2 regions of the Streptomyces melanosporofaciens genome follow, and region 1 is predicted to be linked to the other one. Evidence: riboswitches for the same ligand, from Rfam matches in the RefSeq annotation. Region 1 holds a riboswitch; the other holds the start of a gene.
The links. A riboswitch is a leader RNA that binds a small molecule or an ion and turns the genes downstream of it on or off. The one in region 1 is predicted to bind S-adenosylmethionine.
Positions count from the first base shown of each region.

Region 2: another riboswitch for S-adenosylmethionine. It lies ahead of thrC (threonine synthase); the one in region 1 lies ahead of BLV72_RS07700 (aminotransferase class V-fold PLP-dependent enzyme).

Region 1 is NZ_FNST01000002.1:1,132,618-1,137,022, forward strand. Features, by position in the region: gene BLV72_RS07690 (rhomboid family intramembrane serine protease) at 1-534, shown strand, start outside; gene BLV72_RS07695 (Lrp/AsnC family transcriptional regulator) at 531-812, shown strand; gene BLV72_RS07700 (aminotransferase class V-fold PLP-dependent enzyme) at 841-2,250, opposite strand; SAM riboswitch class IV at 2,455-2,573, opposite strand; gene trpD (anthranilate phosphoribosyltransferase) at 2,669-3,742, opposite strand; gene qcrB (cytochrome bc1 complex cytochrome b subunit) at 3,909-4,405, opposite strand, start outside.
Region 2 is NZ_FNST01000002.1:2,797,576-2,801,980, reverse strand. Features, by position in the region: gene BLV72_RS14500 (alpha,alpha-trehalose-phosphate synthase (UDP-forming)) at 1-520, opposite strand, end outside; gene BLV72_RS14495 (glucosyl-3-phosphoglycerate synthase) at 638-1,585, opposite strand; SAM riboswitch class I at 1,778-1,919, shown strand; gene thrC (threonine synthase) at 1,938-3,239, shown strand; gene BLV72_RS14485 (MoaD/ThiS family protein) at 3,236-3,514, shown strand; gene BLV72_RS14480 (cold-shock protein) at 3,924-4,130, shown strand.

The DNA of each region.
Region 1 (4,405 bases):
GCCCTGTGGAGCGGCTCCCCCGATCAGCCGCTCGCCCCGCTGACCGCACTGTTCGTGCACGGAAACTGGCTGCATCTGCTCGGCAACATGCTGTTTCTCTACGTCTTCGGGGCGATGACCGAGGAGCGGATGGGGCGAGTCCAGTTCGCCGTCTTCTACCTCGTCACGGGCTATCTGGCGCTGCTCGGCTACGCCGCCGCGCACGCCGACTCCGCCCAGACCCTGGTGGGCGCCTCCGGGTCCATTTCCGGAGTACTCGGCGCCTTCTTGTGGCTGTTTCCTCGAGCCAGGGTGACCAGTCTCTTTCCGTTTCTGTTCTTTCTGCCGCTGCGCTTTCCGGCCTGGGCGGTGCTGATCTTCTGGGTGGCCCTCCAGTGGCTGGCCGCCCGGCAGGCCGACGACCGCCCAGGCGTCGCCTATCTCGCCCATCTCGTGGGCTTCACGCTCGGCTTTCTCTACGCGTGGGGGCGGTTCGGGAGGACGACTAGAGTGGGCGGCGCAGCCAGGGCGAGTGAGGGAGAAAGCCAGCCGTGATCACTTCGATCGTGCTCATCAAGACCAGCGTGGACCGGATTCCGGAGACCGCCGAGAAAATCGCCGCGCTGGAGAACGTGAGCGAGGTCTACTCGGTCACCGGCGCACACGATCTGATCGCGATGGTGCGGGTGACCCGGCACGACGACCTCGCGGACATCATCACCGGCCAGATCAGCAAGCTGCCGGGGGTGGCCTCGACCGAGACGCACATCGCCTTCCGGACGTACTCGCAGCACGACCTCGAGGCGGCGTTCGCGATCGGCCTGGACGGCTAGCGCCGCCCCCTCCCAGCGCCCCGGGGGCTCAGCCGCGGTCCGGGACGCAGCGGCCGCCCTCGGTGCGGTAGCTCCACCGGGCCCCCTCGCGCACCAGCTCCTTCACGGCTCCGACGAACCGCTCGACATGCTCGTCCGGGGTGCCCGCCCCGAAGCTGACCCGGATCGCGTTCAGCGAGCGCTCCCCCGGCCCGGCCTCGGGCGCACCGCATTCGCCCGGCTCGTCGGGCTCACTGTCCAGCAAGGTGCGGACCAGCGGATGCGCGCAGAAGAGCCCGTCCCGTACGCCGATGCCGTACTCGGCGGAGAGCGCCGCCGCGAAGTGGGAGCTGTTCCAGCCCTCCACCACGAACGACAGCACGCCGACCCGGGGGGCGTCGTCGCCGAAGAGCGAGAGCACCCGCACCTCGGGCACCTCGGCCAGCCCCGTCCGCACCTTCTCGATCAGCTGCCGCTCACGGGCGACCAGGCCCTCGAAACCGGCCTCGGCAAGCGCCCTGCACGCCGACGCGATCGCGTAGACGCCGATGACGTTCGGGGAGCCCGCCTCGTGCCGGGCGGCGGTGGTGTGCCACTCGACGTCGACCCCGCCGTCGTCCCTGCGCGTCACCTTACGGCTGGCGCCACCGCCCGCCAGATACGGCCGGGCCTCCCGCAGCCAGTCCGCCCGGCCGGCCAGCACACCGGCGCCGAAGGGCGCGTACAGCTTGTGCCCGGAGAAGGCCACCCAGTCGACGTCCGCCTCCGCGATGTCCACGGGGTGGTGCGGGGCAAGCTGCGCGGCGTCCAGGACGATACGGGCGCCGTGTGCGTGCGCGGCCGCGGCCAGCTCCCGCACCGGCCACAGCTCACCGGTCACATTGGACGCGCCGGTCACGCAGACCAGCGCCGGGCCCTCGGCACGGCCCGCGAGCGCCTTCTCCAGCGTCTCCACCGCCTGCCGCGAGGAGCGCGGGGCGCTGAGGTAGCGAACGGTGACGTCCTCCCGCTGCTCCCAGGGCAGCAGCGAGGCGTGGTGCTCGGTCTCGAAGACGAAGACCTCGGTGCCCCGCGGCGCCACGGCGGCCAGGAGGTTGAGCGAATCGGTGGTGGAGCGGGTGAAGACGACCTGGTCGTCCTCGCGGCAGCCGAGGAAGGCGGCGACGTCCTTACGGCTGTTCTCGAAGAGGTCGGTGGACAGCTGCGAGAGGTAGCCCGCCCCGCGGTGCACGCTGCCGTAGTAGGGCGCGTAGGCGGCGATGTCGTCCCAGACCCGCCGCAGCGCGGGGGCGCTGGCGGCGTAGTCGAGCGCCGCGTAGGTCACCTCGCCCCCGGTGACCAGGGGCACCAGGACATCGCTGCCCAGCACGGGCAGCGGCTCACAGGCGGCGACGGAGGAGTCGGCGCAGGCGGCGGAAGCGGCGGCGACGGAGGCGGTGGCAGAAGGGCGCGCGGACATGGCGAAGTCTCCCGGGAGAGTCGAGGCGTGGGAATGCGTGACGCGCACAAGGACGGCGGTGAGCCCGCCGTCAGGGCGCGGAAAGTCGCTCTCCGCACGGCACCACCGCGCGGAGCACAGAAGGGGAAAACGGGCCGCTCGGCCCTAGCGCATTCGCTGCATCACGGAAGAACTCCCTCGACCACCAGGACCCCTAGTGAGAGGGGTCCGCGCTTGCCGCCGGCCTCGCTGCCTGGCGGCCTGGTCATCACCCGGGGCACCCCGCCACGGACGGAGGGTTGCCGGACAGCGGGCCGGGGCCGTAGTCGCTGTCACTCGTGACCTGGGCAGGAGTATGCCATGCCGTACGGCGGCGCCCATACCCTGTCCGCATCCCGGACAGGGCACGGACAGAACATGGGCGCCGTAAGGGCGACGCCTAGGCGTGGGTGGCCCGCACCCACCGCTCCAGGACGTCGCGCGCCGCGCCCGAGTCGATCGACTCGGCGGCCCGTGCGACACCCGCCGCGATCCGCTCCGCCAGGGGCTTGTCCCCCGGCTCCGGCTCGAGCGCCACCAGCGCCGCCGCCGAGTTCAGCAGCACCGCGTCCCGGACCGGTCCCCGCTCGCCCGCCAGCAGCCGGCGGGCCACATCGGCGTTGTACGAGGCGTCCGCGCCGCGCAGGGCCTCCACGGGGGCTCGCTCGATGCCCACGTCCCGCGGGTCGAGGGTCTCCTGGCGCACGGCGCCGCCCCGGACCTCCCACACCTGGGAGGTGGTGGTCACGGTCAGCTCGTCCAGCCCGTCGTCACCGCGGACGACCAGCGCGGTGGAGCCCCGCTCGGCCAGCACCCCGGCGATGATGGGCGCCATCCGGGCGTCGGCGACCCCGGTCGCCTGGCACTTCACCCGCGCCGGATTGGTCAGCGGGCCGAGCAGGTTGAACGGGGTGGCGACGCCCAGCTCGCGGCGGGCCGAGGCGACATGCCGCAGCGACGGGTGGAACTTCACCGCGAAGCAGAAGGTGATCCCCGCCTCCTCGGCGACCTCGACCACCCGCTCCGGGGTGATGTCCAGGTTGACGCCGAGCTTCTCCAGCACATCGGAGGCGCCGCTGGCGGAGGACGAGGCGCGGTTGCCGTGCTTGACGACCCGCGCGCCGGTCCCGGCGACGACCAGCGCGGACATGGTGGAGATATTGACGGTTTTGGCGCGGTCGCCGCCGGTGCCGACGATGTCCACGGTCTCCCCGGGCACCTCGATCACCTTGGCGTGGTCGTACATGGCCCGCACGAGACCGGCCACCTCGGAGACCGTCTCGCCCTTGGAGCGCAGCGCGATCGCGAAACCGGCGATCTGGGCGTCGGTGGCCTCGCCCCGCATGATCCGGTCCATGGCCCAGGCGGTGTCGTCGGCATCGAGGTCCCGGCCGGCGATCAGCGAGGTCAGTACGTCCGGCCAGGTGCGGGCCGTCGCGGTGCTGTCGCCTCCGGCGGGGGTCACAACGTCCATGGTCCGCTCCTGGATCCGTGGGGGTGGGCAGGGAAGGGGCCGCGCACGTCAGCGGCCCGCCGCCAGCCTATCGGCAGCACGACCAGGGCCCCGGCCGGACCGTGTGGTCCGGGCCGGGGCCCTGGTCTGTGGCGTCAGCTGACGTGCGAGAGCGGTACGGCGGAGATCAGTGGTGGCCGTGGCCGCTGGTGATCTCGTGGTACTCCTCGCGGGTCGGCTTCGGAATGACGTTGTCCTCGCCGTAGTAGCCCTTGGAGAGCTTCGAACGGATCCGCTGCGCGGGCGTCACCTTCCGCTTGACCCCGTTCTCGTCGGTCTCGGGGCCGATCTCGTAGGGCTCGGGCTGCTCGTGCTGGGTCAGCACGTGCAGTTGCTCCTGCGCGAGCGGCTCGTGGACCTCGACGAACTCACCGTGCGGCAGCCGCTTGATGATGCCGGTCTCACGACCGTGCAGCACCTTGTCGCGGTCGCGCCGCTGGAGGCCGAGGCAGATCCGCTTGGTGGCGATGAACGCCAGGACCGGGCCGACGAAGAAGCCGATCCGCACGAACCACGTGATCGAGTTGATCGACAGGTGGAAGTGAGTGGCCCACAGGTCGTTACCGCCACCGATCAGCATCACGAAGTACGCGGTCAGCCAGGCGACACCGAAGGCCGTACGGG
Region 2 (4,405 bases), 1.7 Mb from region 1:
GATCGGGGCGGCGCTCGCGGAGCATCGCGGGCACCAGCGCCAGGTGGTAGTCCTGCACCAGGACGACGGCCTCGTCCACCGCCTCCTCGGCGAGCGCGTCCGCGAAGGCCGCGTTATAGGCCTCGTAGGCCGCCCACTGGTCGGCGAACTCCGCGTCGAAGACCGGCTCGACCGGGGTCTGGTAGAGCAGATGGTGGATGAACCACAGCACCGAATTGGCGATGCCGTTGTACGCGGCGGCGAAGACATCCGGTGCGATGTCGAGCATCCGCACCTGCTGGCCGCCGGTGTCACCGGGGTTCAGATGGCTGTCCCCGGCGCGCCGGGCGGCCTCGCGGTCACCCTCCCCGAGCGCCGCGCAAACCCACACCGCGTTGGCGTCGGGGCCGATGGCGCTGAGGCCGGAGACCAGCCCGCCACCGCCGCGCCGGGCGGTGAGCGAGCCGTCCTCGCCCAGGGTGTACGAGACCGGACCGCGGTTGGACGCGACCAGGATCGGAGCGGTGCGCGGAACTGCCATGTCGCGAGCCTAGCCAGCCGGGACCCCGCGCAAACGTACGTACGGTTTCTTGCCCCGTAGGCGGTATGGGGCGGCCTGTTTCCGCCCGTAGGGGCTATCGCGTGCTACCCCCGGGTGTCACGCCGCGCGCCGCTCCGCGTACTCCGGTATCTCGATCATCGGCGGCCGCTCCTCGGTGTCCACGTCCGTGGTGCGCGGCTCGAAGCCGGTCTCGCCCCGGTCGAACTGGGTCAGCCGCGGCCGCACCAAATGGCCCCGGGCCAGCCGCAGCTGCGCGGTGCGGTAGATCGCGGCCGCCATCCGGCCGAGCGCCAGCCCGTCCTGGTGACGGTGTTTGCGCACCCCGATGTCCACCTGGCCGAGCGCGTCGAGGCCCACCGTGTGCAGCGCGTCGACCAGCAGCCCCAGCTCGACCCCGTAGCCGACCGGGAAGGGCAGCCGCTCCAGCAGCGTGCGGCGGGCCGCGTACTCACCGCCCAGCGGCTGGACGAATCCGGCCAGCTGGGGCCAGTGCAGATTCAGCAGCGGGCGGGCGACCAGCTCGGTGACCCGGCCGCCCTGGCCCGCCACGTCACCGAGCGGGCGGTCGTACATGCCCTTCACCAGCTGCAGCGCGGGGTCGGTCAGCAGCGGACCGACGATCCCCGAGACAAAGCGCGGATCGAATTCCCGCAGGTCGGCGTCGATGAAGCAGATGATGTCGCCGCGCGTGGCCAGCAGGGACCGCCACAGCACCTCGCCCTTGCCGGGCAGCGCGGGCAGCCGGGGCAGCAGTGAGTCGCGGGGGACGACGGTGGCGCCCGCCGCCGCGGCGACCTCGGCGGTGCGGTCCGTCGAGCCGGAGTCCAGCACCACCAGCTCGTCCACCAGCGGCGCCGCCTCGCTCATCAGCTCCCGGCGGATCGTCGCGGCGATCTCGCCGACCGTGGCCTCCTCGTTCAGGGCGGGCAGGACCACGCTCAGGGTCGTCGCCGCGCCCCGCTTCGCGTCCAGCAGGCGGTCCAGCGGCCGGTCGTCGGCCGACCAGGAGCGGTGCTTCAGCCAGCGCTCCACCTCTTCCAGCACCTGTGTCTCTCCCTGCCGTGGTCGCTGTGATCCATCTCGCGCTTCGGACGGCTAGCTCAACCGTCCGGGCCTTCGGTTACAGTCTTGAACAACGCACGTGACCGTCGTATGTCGGGGTCGACCTCGGTGTTTACCGAGGAGGCCCGCGATGATGCCGTGCTGACAAACGCCCGGGTCCGCCCGGCGCCATACCGCTCATCCAGAGGGGCAGAGGGAACGGCCCGTTGAAGCCCCGGCAACCCTCCAGCTGATCTCGCATTCCGCAGCGAGGCTCCCAGCTCGGGAAGGTGCCAATTCCGTCTCGTGGCGAAATGCGTCGCGAGGAAGATGAGGAGAAAGGGCCTCGCCATCCATGGCTGTGCAGTCAGTAGAAAGCTCAACCACCTCCTCCGCCCCCGACGCCTCCGGTGCCTTCGGTCCCGCCATCGCATTGTCCTGCCGGGAGTGCGGTGAGCGGTTCGATCTGGGCCCGGTCTTCGCGTGTGAGGTCTGTTTCGGGCCGCTCGAGGTCGCGTACGAGCTGCCGGCCGGCGACCCGGAGGAGCTGCGCCGGCGGATCGAGTCCGGTCCGAACAGCATCTGGCGCTATGCCCCGCTGCTGCCCGTCCCCGCGGACGTGGCGGACCTGCCCAGCCTGCACCCGGGTTTCACCCAGCTGGTCAAGGCCGACAACCTCGCCCGTGAGCTCGGCGTCACCGGTGAGCTGCACATCAAGGACGACTCCGGCAACCCCACCCACTCCTTCAAGGACCGGGTCGTCGCCATCGCCGTCCAGGCCGCCCGCACCTTCGGCTTCACCACCCTCTCCTGCTCCTCCACCGGCAACCTCGCCGGCGCGGTCGGCGCCGCGGCCGCCCGTGCGGGCTTCCGCTCCTGCGTCTTCATCCCGCACGACCTGGAGGCCGGCAAGGTCGTCATGGCCGCGGTCTACGGCGGTGAGCTGGTCGGCATCGAGGGCACCTACGACGACGTCAACCGCTTCTGCAGCGAGCTGATCGGCGACCCGGTCGGCGAGGGCTGGGGCTTCGTCAACGTCAATCTGCGGCCGTACTACGGCGAGGGCTCCAAGACCCTGGCCTACGAGATCTGCGAGCAGCTCGGCTGGCGGCTGCCGGACCAGATCGTCATCCCGATCGCCTCCGGCTCCCAGCTCACCAAGATCGACAAGGGGCTGAAGGAGCTGATCGCGATCGGTCTGGTCGAGGACAAGCCCTACAAGATCTTCGGCGCCCAGGCCGAGGGCTGCTCCCCGGTCTCCGCCGCCTTCAAGGCCGGCCATGACGTCGTCCGGCCGCAGAAGCCGCAGACCATCGCCAAGTCGCTGGCCATCGGCAACCCCGCGGACGGCCCGTACGTCCTGGACATCGCCCGCCGTACGGGCGGCGCGGTGGAGGACGTGAACGACGAGCAGATCGTCGACGCGATCAAGCTGCTCGCCCGCACCGAGGGGATCTTCGCGGAGACCGCGGGCGGGGTGACCGTCGGCGTGACCAAGAAGCTGATCGAGGACGGTCTGCTCGACCCGTCCCTGACGACCGTCGTGCTCAACACCGGCGACGGCCTCAAGACCCTCGACGCGGTGGCCCCCACCACGGGTCCCTCCGCCATCATCCGCCCCACCCTTGACTCGTTCCGAGAGGCTGGTCTCGCATGAGCGTCAACGTCCGAATCCCGACCATCCTGCGCACATACACCGCCGGGCAGGCCGAGGTCCCCGCCGAGGGCGCGACCCTCGCCGAGGTCCTGGCGGACCTGGAGAAGAACCACCAGGGCATCGCGGCCCGCGTCCTGGACGACACCGGCAAGCTCCGCCGCTTCGTCAACGTCTACGTCAACGACGACGACGTCCGCTTCGCCGACGGCCTGGCCACGGCGACCCCGGACGGTGCCGGGATCTCGATCATCCCGGCGGTCGCGGGCGGCTGCTGACCCCGCGTCCACCCTCCTCACCTTTGGCATCGCCCCGTCCGGGGACAACCGGACGGGGCGATTCCGTGTGTGGAATCGCGATACAGTTGCCCGGATTCCCCGATGGCCCCCGGGCCGGAACCACATATGAGAACTCGTCAAGTTGTGCGTAAAGTGTGAGCACGAATTGTCGGGTTGGTTCCCTATGTCCCGCCCGGCTTGCCCGAACTTCACATAATTTCTCACTTTTAACCGTTCGGTCGTGCCCAGAATTCTCGTCCGATTGACCTGTTGCAGAGGGCGTTGGGACGGATACATTCAGCGGCGGTCGACGCGTTCCGGCGCACACCCCCCACATCCGGGGGGTGAGGTCTGACCCGGGTCCGCGGAGTGCGGTCCTGCGCAAGGGCCAGCAATAGGGGAGTTAGGAATGGCTCAGGGCACCGTCAAGTGGTTCAACGCGGAGAAGGGGTACGGCTTCATCGCGGTCGACGGTGGTGCGGACGTGTTCGTCCACTACAGCGCGATCCAGATGGACGGGTACCGCACCCTCGAGGAAGGCCAGCGGGTCGAGTTCGAGATCTCGCAGGGTCAGAAGGGCCCGCAGGCCGACATGGTCCGCGTGGCCGTAGGCTGACGCGCCGACGCGACGCAGCTGAACAGTACAGTCCGAAGGGTCCGTGTCCCGGCCAGGGTGCGGACCCTTCGGCGTGTCCGCGCTGATCATTACGGGGGCTGGTGCAGGGGTGGATGCCCTTCGGGCGCTTGCGCCCACCCGTCACCCGGCCGCCACCCCTCGAGGATGCCCTTCGGGCGCTTGCGCCCACCCGTCACCCGGCCGCCACCCCTCGAGGATGCCCTTCGGGCGCTTGCGCCCACCCGTCACCCGGCCGCCACCCCTCGAGGATGCCC